DNA from 3 places in the Paenibacillus durus genome. Region 2 is predicted to be linked to each of the others. Evidence: riboswitches for the same ligand, from Rfam matches in the RefSeq annotation. Region 2 holds a riboswitch; each other region holds the start of a gene.
What was found. Region 2 has a riboswitch for cobalamin ahead of PDUR_RS27115 (prenyltransferase/squalene oxidase repeat-containing protein). Riboswitches for the same ligand answer to the same signal wherever they lie in the genome.

Region 1: another riboswitch for cobalamin. It lies ahead of PDUR_RS13415 (HoxN/HupN/NixA family nickel/cobalt transporter); the one in region 2 lies ahead of PDUR_RS27115 (prenyltransferase/squalene oxidase repeat-containing protein).
Region 3: another riboswitch for cobalamin. It lies ahead of cobT (nicotinate-nucleotide--dimethylbenzimidazole phosphoribosyltransferase); the one in region 2 lies ahead of PDUR_RS27115 (prenyltransferase/squalene oxidase repeat-containing protein).

What each region holds. Positions count from the first base shown of each region.
Region 1 is NZ_CP009288.1:3,115,928-3,119,775, reverse strand. It holds gene PDUR_RS13425 (ABC transporter permease) at 1-510, opposite strand, end outside; gene PDUR_RS13420 (ABC transporter ATP-binding protein) at 507-1,151, opposite strand; gene PDUR_RS13415 (HoxN/HupN/NixA family nickel/cobalt transporter) at 1,184-1,972, opposite strand; cobalamin riboswitch at 2,138-2,326, opposite strand; gene PDUR_RS13410 (anaerobic sulfatase maturase) at 2,376-3,635, opposite strand.
Region 2 is NZ_CP009288.1:1,224,785-1,228,632, forward strand. It holds gene PDUR_RS05575 (GAP1-N2 domain-containing protein) at 1-2,181, shown strand, start outside; cobalamin riboswitch at 2,274-2,464, shown strand; gene PDUR_RS27115 (prenyltransferase/squalene oxidase repeat-containing protein) at 2,770-3,848, shown strand, end outside.
Region 3 is NZ_CP009288.1:2,153,546-2,157,393, reverse strand. It holds gene cobJ (precorrin-3B C(17)-methyltransferase) at 1-542, opposite strand, end outside; gene cobT (nicotinate-nucleotide--dimethylbenzimidazole phosphoribosyltransferase) at 672-1,766, opposite strand; cobalamin riboswitch at 1,902-2,107, opposite strand; gene PDUR_RS09680 (histidine phosphatase family protein) at 2,137-2,691, opposite strand; gene PDUR_RS09675 (hypothetical protein) at 2,742-3,839, opposite strand.

The DNA.
Region 1 (3,848 bases), 1.9 Mb from region 2:
AGCTCCGAGCATGAGCGCCGCTTCCACTTTATCTTTTTGGCCGTGCATGCCTTCGATCAGGGAATTCACGCCTAACGCGACCCCTGTCATCGAATTGCCGACGATCATCCCGGCTATTGGAATGACATACCTTGGTTCGTACCAGGGAGCCAACTGCAAGACAATGAAAATAAAATAGATAAGGCTGACCAAAATACCGGAAGTCATCGAAAAAGCAATGCTTTGTTTCAAGGCTTTGGACAGCTTCCCTTTTGTCCGGTTAATAACCGTCCGAATGGAGAAAGCGAGCATAATCGCCACAAGCAGCAAGGTGTACACCGGATGAGCGTTCCCAAATACGTACACGAGCAAGTACCCGACGAGAATGAGCTGCAGGGTCATGCGAACCGCCCCGATCAATATCTCCTTTTCACGCGGAATGCCTTTAATTCTAACGATTACAATCAGTAAAATCACGAACAGATAGGCTGCGGCTAGCTGCCAAAATAATAAATCAATCGTTCCGTTCAATGTGCATCCCTCCCGCTTCCCTGCGGCATTCCACTTTTCATTTCAATAACAAAATCGGCGTATGTATCGGCAATATGACGGGAATGCGTAATCATGACGAGTGTTTTGCCGTTTTCACGAATGAATGCGGTCAATCTCTGCATTACCGTATCCGCTGTGTCTTCATCCAGTGCTGAAGTCGGTTCATCCAGAAGGAGCGCCATCGGATTCATCACAATAGCCCTCGCAAGGGCTAAACGCTGCTTTTCCCCACCGGAGAGATCCTCCGCATTTTGTTCCATATTTTTTTCCAGACAGGCGAGATGAAGCGCCTCCTCCAATTGTTCATCGGATGCTTCAGGCTTACCGGCAAAAGACAATCCGATCTGCAAATTATCTCTTATCGTCCCTTTGAACGTGATCGTGGCTTGCGGCACCATCACCGCTTCTCGCCTCCACTCGGTGGGGTCCAGTTCGCTTGAAAGATGTTGACCCAGCCAAATCTCGCCTTCATCTGGGCTATCCAGTTGATTTAACAGCCGAAGCAAGGTTGTCTTTCCGCTGCCGCTCCCACCTACAATGCAGGTTATTCTCTTTGCAGGTATCGTTAAGTCTGTGATCGACAGAATCCCTTTGGCTTTTACTCCCTTTAACCGGAACATCGTCGCCCTCTCCTTTTGGCCATATAGATTCATCAACGAACTGTCTTTGACTTCGCTCGCACATTAACAAGGACAAAGCAAAGAAGTAAGAATAAGAAAATAATAATCCCGACGATTTCAAAGTCAAGCTCTGCCCAAGGATTAAAGTAGGTGAATGCCTGATAGAAAGAAACACCGTAGGCCAGAGCAACAATCACCCAGCCAATGATTCTTGAAGCTGATTGCCCCAGGCTGCTTGATTGGTTCATCATTCTGAATGTAATTAGAGAATCGATGGTATCGGTAATCATCATTCCGAGCATAAAAATAAGTCCCAGAATTAAAGGCATGTACGTGAATGAATTACCGGCGGCTGCAAGTGCCCAAACGGAGGTTTGACTAATGGTCTCCGCAGCCAGTGCGAAGATCCCTCCTACTAAAATAATTAAAAATGGATTTGTAGTTCCCCGCGCAACATTCGAAATAAACTTCCCTTTAATCCCCTTAAGTTGAAATTCCTCATTTTTAAATTTGGAACGCATTAGATTAATAATATTTATGGTTCCAATGATAAATAGGGATATGATCGATACCCAGGTTGCAAAGGTGTCAAAGTACTCAGGAAATCTAAAATTTTGGGTAAACATTCCGAGAATTGTCGCCATACCAGCTACAACTGCTCCATGACCAAATGAAAACAGTGTACCTACAAAGCGGGCAATCGGGCTGCCCATCCGCCAATTGTAACGGGTTTGTCCATCAATAAAAGCTAAATGATCCGCATCCAGTCCATGACGAAGACCCAGCACAAAAACAAGAAGTATAAGCGATATCGTTGACATTGATGATTCCTTCTCTCTTCATCTGATTTTTAACACGCAAAAAAAGCCCCAGGCAACCTTTGGTAGATTCGGGACTTTCCAATGGGAACGTTAATAAACATCAAATTAAGCAGAGCTAAATTTCGAGTTCATGTTTCGTCACCACTCCTTTTCTCCGAAGGCAATTTTGGTGTGCAAATCTAGGTAGGTCTTCTGGCTTCCGTATCATCGCCTGCCTTCTGTCTTCCCCAGACTTGCTGCTGAGTGACATAAAAGAAGGAGGCTCCTCGGTTACAGCGGCGGGACCGCTCGGGATTTACACCCGATTCCCTGTTACCCCTTGATCTCACAAGGGCACCTGATTGCAAGATATGAAATTTCTTTGATTTTAATTCTAAAAACTTTGATTATCAATAGATTTTAGTCAGATTGTGACCAAACCTAAGCAGCACTGCTTATATTTCTTGCCGCTGCCGCAGGCGCAAGGATCATTACGGCCCGGGAGCTGTCCTTTTAAATGATACTGCATATTCTGGCGGAACAGGCTGCTTCTGACGTTGTCTCCAAGCTCCTTCATCCGCTCGTCCGCATACGCGTAAATCTCCTTGTAGCTGGCGCAAAAATAATCTCTGCCTCTGGCCTCAAGCTCCGACCCCCATTCCCGGTTGCGAGGGCAGCCGCCATGACACAAAGGTTTCCATTCACAGCTCCGGCATCCCTCCGGCAGTGCTGGCTTCATTCCGAGAAAACGAGTGTACAACGGATGCTTCAAAATGTCTTCAATGGAGTGTGTCGCCACGTTGCCGATTTTCCATTCAGGAGAAATATAAAAGTCGCACGGATAGGCGTCTCCGTTCTGCTCTAGAATAATCGTGGTCGGGCACTCAGCCCTATGAATGCACAGCTCTGCCTCCCGGTTCGTATAACCGGCAAGCATGTTGTCAAAAAAACGTACGGAAACCCGCGGGTTCCCTCCGTTATACCAATAATCGAAGGCTTCACGCAAAAATCGGCCGTATTCCGCAGGTGTAATATCGTAAACGCCCGGCTTGTCCGGCTCCTGGGACCGAAAATCCATGCACGGAATGAACTGAACGTAGCTGAAGCCTTCTTGTTCCAAGAAAGACATGATCTCGGCAGCATGACCTACGTTCCCTTTGTGAATGACGGACAAGATGTTGAAGTCCACTTGATGGCGCCGTAAATGTTCAATTCCCTTCATTACTCTGTGAAAGCTGCCTTGCCCAAGCGAGTCCACCCGCCGCGCATCATGAATATTCTCAGGCCCGTCCAGGCTTACGCCGACCAGAAAATTGTATTTTTTAAAAAAAGCCGCCCAGCGGTCGTTAAGCAGCGTCCCGTTCGTCTGAATGGAATTTCCGATGATTGTCCCCTTCGGCGCGTAGCGGGCCTGAAGCGACACGACCTCTTCGAAGAACTCCATACCCGCGAGCAGCGGCTCCCCTCCCTGCCAGGCAAAAGAAGCCGCTCCCCGTGACCGGGCCATATATTCCTTAATGAATTTCTCCAGAATGGCGGAATCAATCCGGTTGATCTTCGGTCCCGGCTTGCCGCCGCATGTACTGTAGTAGCAGTAATCACAGGCCAGGTTGCAGTCCTCCGAAACCGTCTTCCACATCACGCCTACATGCCGATGTTCCAGTGTTGCGACACCGCAGCCCATTGTTACTCACTCTCCCCGTCACTCCTGTCTTCTCTTGTATACTTTATCGTATTGCAGCAGCTTCCGCCAGCATATAAGGATATAGGGTTGCTCTTTATAAGGGGATCTAGCTCTGCCGGTGAAATTGAACCTCCCGCCGCTGTTCTGTCAACGGGATGCCGGTTGTTTCAAGTTAATGCTTGGCTTATTGCTTTTTTGCTGCGCGGGCTGGGG
Region 2 (3,848 bases):
ATGCTGGGAGGACAGAGCACGGAGCGGAAGCTGTCGCTTGGGGCCTATAACGAGCTGACCGTTTTTTACCGGATTGAGCAGGGAAATGAAGCTTTATACACGGAGAACAAAAGCGCTGTGCTCAGCGGGCTGCTGGGCTATCTGGATGGAGAAGGGGCGCTGGAATCGAAAATCCGGCTGAATGATCTGTTCCTGGAGCGCTTTGACCGCGAGTTCGATGCCGTGCGGCAGAAAAACATTCCGGAGAAGGCGGTGCTGGAGAGCTTCCGGGATTACTTTTCACTCAAGGGACATAACTACCGGACGCGCATTGTGGATTATTTCATCAACGGGATGCTGAACGCGCAGAATGCGGGCCGCGAGGATGCGCTGTCGGCAGCTTACAGTGTGATTGAAAGCAGCGGGGAGCTGGCAGCCGCCTTCTTCGGCAAGCTGCTGACGACGTCGGTCTTTGCCCGGCTGCTGTTCCAGCCTTATGTGGATCTCAGGCTTGCAGCCGCCGCGAGAGCCGCAGACCTGCTGGAATTTGTCGCGCATTGGGACAGGTTCATGCCGGAAGCGCTGAGGCAGCCCGCCGTCGTTGACGGCCTTAGGGACTATCTGCCCGAGAAGCTGGAGCGGGAGCGCGATCCTGTGGCGGCTGTGGCGGCGATCCATGATTACATCGAACAAGCGGAGAAAGACCGCCGCCGGAGAGCTGGAATCCGTCCCCAAGCTTTGGCGCTTCAAAAGGAATTAGCCGCTGCTGCGGACCGGTATTTGCTGGACCGCATTTCGCTTGCCGACATTACCGAGGAGGAGCTGCTGGAGCTGTCGTTCGTCCGCTATTCCCTCGATATGGGCGAGTGGGACCCGCCGCTTGATCTGCAGAGCGGACGGAAGGCGAATGTGCTGCGCGCCGCGTACCGCTGGTTCGGCGAAGAGAATCCGGATGCGCATGTTTTTGACGGATTGTCCCCGCAGGAGATGGACGATGTGCAGCTGCTCGGACGGCGCTGGCTGAAGGAGGGCCAGGGGATGGAGCCATTCGCCCGCCTGCCGCTTGCCTTTTACTACAGCCATTCCCACGAGGGAGGTCCGCTAGTGTACGACGCGCTGCTGGAGCATATCCGCCGCAAAGCGGATGGCGATAAAGAGGCAGTGTACCGCTTTCTGGCCTGGTCGCAGGATAGTCCGCTATTTTCCATTTCCTCCAAGAAGCTTCATCCGGGCTACCGGCGGGCTATTCTGAAATATTTTGCGGGCCATGACCGTGAAGCGTTCAAGAACCGCGATTTCCGTAAAAATTATATGACCGCGGCCGGACCCGCTCTGCAAAGCGTCTACGGCGAAGCCCGGTCGCAGCTGGCCTCGCCGCTAGTGAGCTGGATGCGCCGCAGCAGGTCTCGGCTGATGCTCCTTGGCACGGCGGTCATCTTTCTGCTGGCCGCCGGAGTTCTGGCCGCCAGCTTGCTGAAAGGCGGCGGAGACGAAGCCGCTCCGGCAGCCTCGCCGCAGCCTTCGCCTTCGCAGGGGGCGGGCAACGTGAGTTATCCCGAAGCTGCGGCGTATCTTGAGCCAGGCGACGGTACGGGCGGAAGCTCGCTGATGTTCGCCTTCGCCTCTGCTGACGCCTGCCGGGAGTTTAACCCTGCGGAGATTAAAGTGGATTCCGGCACAGGAGAGGCTGTCATCTATAAAGTTGGCGGTCTGGACCATAGCTGTGGGGCTCCCGTATCCCCAGCCCCTTCGGGCGCCGCAGACGCGGGAGATTCCGGAACGGCAGGCGTTACGGGAACGGCGGTGGACGGAAGCGGCGGAACGGGCGGGAAAGGAACGGATGGAAATCCGGCGGACGCAGAAGCCCATGCGGAAGGAACGGCATCCGGCGGAGCGTCTTCGCCGGCTTCGGCTGCTCCAACGGATTCTATGGAAGATGCGGCCGGAGCAGCCGGTTCGCCTTCACCGTCAGGAGAGCCGCTTGCCGCTTCTAGTGCGCCGGTGTCTCCTGTCCCATCAGATAACGGCTCCGCATCGTCAGGACCGGCACCTTACCAGGTGAGGATAACACTGGTTTCTTCTCCTAAGCTAACTGCCGGAAGCATGATCGAGGCCGAAGACTACACGCTGGTTCTGATGGATGATCCGCGTCCGGCATCATCTCCGGCGGCTTCCGCAAGTCCGAGCCCGGCGGCGAAGTAACGGGTGAGCCTCCCGCTTATTTTCACGGCCGAATATCTGGAAATGTATGGACAACCCCTCCAATAACCGATATGATAAAAATTGTCGAAAATTTAATATATTCTTAAAAAGGTGCGGGTCTTGAAAGCCCGCTTAAAAGGGAAGCCGGTTGGAGTCCGGCGCGGTCCCGCCACTGTATTTGCGGAGCAATCCTCTGAAATCTGCCACTGTTCACATAGAGCGGGAAGGCGAGAGGGAGCGATGAGGCATGAGCCAGGAGACCTGCCTTTTCTAGTCAAGGCCCGGGTGCCCTTCGGGGGGTGAGGACATCTGGGCATTCATACGCGGCTGATGCTGAGGCTCATCTTCTAAGGCATCGGTTCCGGCCCGGATTACTGAAAGACCGTCCCTCTTTGGGGCGGTTTTTTCTTGAAATATAAGAATTTACAAGTTGAGCGCTTATCAAGTTGTCTTATATTTCTACGAGAAACGGTACCTAAAAGCGATACTCGTATCGCCACATCGGAAGCTTAAGCTGCTAAAAGGACGGCGAAGCCGTTTCTTCTTGCTTGAGAGACTCCCACAAATTCAGGAGAAAGAGGTTGAGGAATGAAGAGCAGGATTTCTTCTAAAATGTTTGCGCTGGGAATGGCCTTATTGATGATTTTCTCATTGCTGGGCGCGCCGTTTCCGGCGGGACGGGGGTATGCCGAGACGGCGGCTGCCGGTTATCAGGAAGCGGGCGTTACGGATGCCTTGTACGCTGCGGACGCGGGTTCATCATCACAGTCGATCAGCGTAACCGATGCCGTGTATTCTGCGGCGGAGTATATTCTGAAGCAGGGCGTAACTTCGGATTGGCAGGCGATCGGCTTGGCCCAGGCCGGATACAAAGTGCCGGATTCTTACGGGGCCGCGCTTCAGAATACAGTAAAGAATGCAGGGGGGAATTTCTCTGCAGTAACGGATTACGCCCGAATCGCTCTGGCAGTTAAAGCGATCGGCCACGACCCGACCAATATTGAAGGATATAATCTGATCGGGTCTATCTACAATAGCGACGGAATTATCGGCCAAAGCCTGAACAACACCGTCTACGGATTGATCGCGCTGGATTCCGGCAGCTATACGGTGCCGTCTGATGCGAAATGGACCCGAGATAAGCTGGTTCAAGAGATTCTATCCGCACAAAATGTTGATGGAGGATTCCCTCTCATTACAGGGGGACCAAGCGGGCCTGATACTACGGCAATGGCTTTGGCTGCCCTGTCTCCCTACAAGAGCGATCCGACTGTCGCCACCGCCGGGCAAAAAGCGGTACAGTGGCTGTCCAATCAGCAGAATACGGCCCACGCAGGCTATGGAGACAGCAGCGAAAGCGTCTCGCAGGCCGTTATCGGGCTGACGGCATATGGCGTTGATCCGGCCGGTTCCGGCTTCACCAAGAACGGCGGCAATCTGATCAGCCGCTTGATGAGCTTTAGGGCGGCGGACGGAAGCTTCGCCCATATGGCGGGTGAAGGAAGCAACGCTTTAGCCACGGAGCAGGCGCTGCAGGCGCTGGTCGCCTACAACCTGTTCATCCGCGGCGGCGACAGCAACCTGTATGATTTTATTGATCATCCGCCGGCCGTGCATCCGCTTGTCCATGTGACCGTAGCCATCGAAGGGCCGGAGGCGTCCTTGGG
Region 3 (3,848 bases), 930 kb from region 2:
GCGATCTGCCGGGTGCGCCTTCCGCTTCGCGGATTATACAGAGCGATTACAAAATCTGCCGCAGCCGCCGCTTCCACGCGTTTGGCAATCGTGTCCCAGGGGGTTAAATGATCGCTCAGACTGATCGTGCAGGCATCATGCATAATTGGCGCCCCAAGCAGGGCTGCACAGGAGTTGATCGAGGATATTCCGGGAATAACCTCTACTTCCACTCCTTCATCAGGATGCCATTTCTTTTCCATCAACACTTCATAAATCAGCCCGGCCATTCCGTATACACCGGCGTCGCCGCTGGAAATCACTGCAACCGTCCTTCCCATATACGCCTGCCGTACAGCTTCCTGAGCGCGGCTTACCTCTTCCGTCATGCCGGTTCTGACGATCTCCTGAGTGGTCAGCAGGCCCCGGATCAAATCCACATAAGTGTTGTAGCCAATAATGACTTCGCTTTCCTCAATTGCCCTGCGGGCACGATCCGTAATCTGTTCAAAAGCTCCCGGCCCAAACCCGATCACAAGCAGTTTGCCTCTCTTCTCTTCCATTCGTGCTGCCTCCTCTGTATGAAACAACTATCCCCGTAACACCAAGCTTTCCTTAGAGGAAGCCGGGTTCGTAGAATCAACTTCCCGGGACCGGCTTAACCTGAGTATCCTGCTGCACCCGGAGCCGGATCACTGAACCGCAAGGCCGAATTCATCTTCTTCGGGGGCCGGGCTCGGGATACCGAGATCCTCAAAAGTGGCCATCTTCGCAACCAATTGGAGGGCTGATTCGATTACAGGCAGGGCAAGTGCGGCCCCAGTCCCTTCTCCAAGGCGCATGTCCAGATGCAGTAAAGGCTTCAGCCCAAGCTCATCCAGAACGATCCGGTGCGCCGGTTCAACGGACAAATGGGAAGCGAATAAGTAATCCTGGCAGCGTGGTTCGATCCGGCAGGCAGCCAGCGCCGCAGCCCCTGTAATCACCCCGTCAATAACCACCGGAACCTTGCGGGCTGCCGCTCCTAATATCACGCCCGCGAGCCCGGCGATTTCTAGTCCCCCTACCTTGGCGAGTACGTCGACAGCGTCACCGGGATTTGGCCGGTTAACCTCTATCGCCCGTTCGATTACCTTCGTTTTGGCGGCTAACGCTTCGTCATTGATACCCGATCCCTTTCCGGTGATCTGTTCCGCCGGATGGTTAGTGAACACTGCCGTCATGGCGCTGCTCGGAGTCGTGTTGCCGATGCCCATTTCCCCTAAACCGATCACTTCGATCCCTTTATCAGCAAGCTCGTAAGCCGTATCTATCCCGACCTGGAGCGCGGCAACCGCTTCTTCCTTGGTCATCGCCGGCCCTTTAGCCATATTGGCCGTTCCCGGGCGAACTTTCCGCTGCACTACACCTTCCGGCAGGTCTGTCAGCAAAGTTCCGATATCGACAACGTGAACCTCCGCCCCCGCTTGCTGTGCAAGCACATTAACCGCAGCGCCTTGGCGAATAAAATTCGCCATCATCAGCCCGGTAACTTCCTGCGGAAATGCGCTGACACCTTCCTGAACGACCCCATGATCGCCGCACATCACGATAATCGCTTTATTTTCCACACGGGGCTGCACGCTGCCAGTAATACCAGCAAGCTTTACAGCGATTTCCTCTAGGCGGCCAAGACTCCCCAAAGGTTTGGTCAGGTTGTTGACGCGCTTTCTCATTTGATGCATCGATACAACATTGAGCCGTTCAATCTCATTTAGCACCTGCAATAATTTTTCCAAGAAAATCACAATCCTCTCTTTTATTTAGAGACCTATGTAACAAGTTGAGAAACAAAAAAGCACTCCTACACACAAAAGAGCGTAGAAGTGCCGTTAATCGCCGCAATACAAGCGTTCTCCCCCTCCCTAATCCTCGTAGGTCAGTCGTGCTGTTGAAAAAAGGCAGGTCTCCTGACTTATGGATCAGACGCAAAAACGAGATCATAATGACCAAGTTGCTTAAGCCTTCCCATTTGACACAGTGGCTTAAAGCTCGCTCTCCATTTACAGTGGCGGGACCGCGACGGATTTTCACCGTTCTTCCCTTTTAAGAAACGCCGCAGCGTTTCACCTTTTCTCTCATATGCTGTTGTAGACAAATATGCTTAAAGTACGTCTATTATAACTTGAGATTTAAAGAGAAGTCTATAAGTCTGTTTTTCAGTTTATCCGTTAATTCGATTACCGTACCGTTCTCTACGATTTCTGCTTGTCCGGTAATCATCTGAATGATGCTGCCATGGGTTACAAGCAGTACATTTCTGTCCGCCAACGGCTCCAGACTGCTAATTCCGTCGCACACCCGCACTTGCATCAATTCCATAGATTCGACCCCGTAGACCGGGAAGCGGATCAGCTCTGGATTTTCTATTTGGAATACAGACCTGATTTCCCCCAGCGTCTTGCCTTCCAGCTCACCGAAGCAGCGTTCCGCGAACCGGCTGTCAACCTTAACAGAGAGTCCGTGGACGGAAGCTATAATTTTGGCCGATTCAAAGGCTCTTCGCAATGGGCTTGAAATAACGGCATGAACATTCATCCGTTCTCTGAGCCGTCTGGAAGCTTCCTGAATCTGGCCGATCCCGCGCTCATTCAGACCGATATCCTGTATCCCTTGTATTCTCCCCTTGTTGTTCCAATCGGTCTCGCCATGGCGCATCAGATAAAGAGGCATTCTTCCATCTTGTCCTTCCTGCCCTGTTATGTTGATTCACTGTTGCTGTATTAAAGCTGAACTAACGACCATTTTAAAGAGATATCATGAGAATTGCCCAATACATATTTTGGGTCACTCATTTGGCTACGAGTCAGCAGCTCTAATAATTCACGTAATAGTAATTCTTCAGTTTCTTTAAGTGATTTCAACCAAAGAATCATATCCGTAATAATATCTTTGTTTTTATTTATATAAAACTTAATCATTAAACTTCTTTGAATAAACGCATCATTTTCTATTTTTTTGTACATCTCATAAAATTTAGAATCCTGCAAAACTTGCTTTTCCTCCAGTAATTTCATCCGGTAAACCATGCATTTTTTATGTTCCCATAATATATGTAAAAATCTTATATCATACTCACACTTATCCTCCAGCAATAAATATAAATACTCGATAATTTTATCGTAAACACTTATACCTAAAAAACTATTCTTGGCCCAATTAACACTTCCATCATCACGGATACGAGTATCCCTTGACTCTAAATAATCAGTTAAAAGATCAGAAATCCTTAGAATATCGAGTTCCGCATTAATATCTTTATTAAGCTTCATTAATATAACTCTATTATAGTGATGTAGATTAATATTAGCCGGATTTATGTAAGATTGTATAAACTCATAAAATGAACAATCTTTGAATTCATATTTTCCTCCAAAATTGTCAGCAACATTCAGTATCATTTTTTCCATATTGTAGCCGTAAATAAATAACTCATGTGCTATATTAATTCGTTTATACCATTGTACATTTGAACATGATAAATATTTATGGTTAACACTCATGTAAACATAATAGCCAGAGTCAATACGATCCGTTATGGACTTGATAATGTTGGATGAATCATTAAATTTCTCAAATATGTCTTTGTTCAATAATTGAATATCAAGAAAAGGACAACTATAGGGCACCCAGGTAACCCATGGTTGGAAGAAGTCCAGCTTAATACCCGTATCTTCTTGTTGAAGAACTAATTGTATAAAATTGCTCATCAACCAAGGATGATAGTTCTCTTCTGATGCTGAAAGAATAGTTAAAGGACCTGCATAATATGGATATCCAGTCAAAAACGGTTCTTTTACGGGAAGTATTTTTTCAGTCAAAATGTCCAC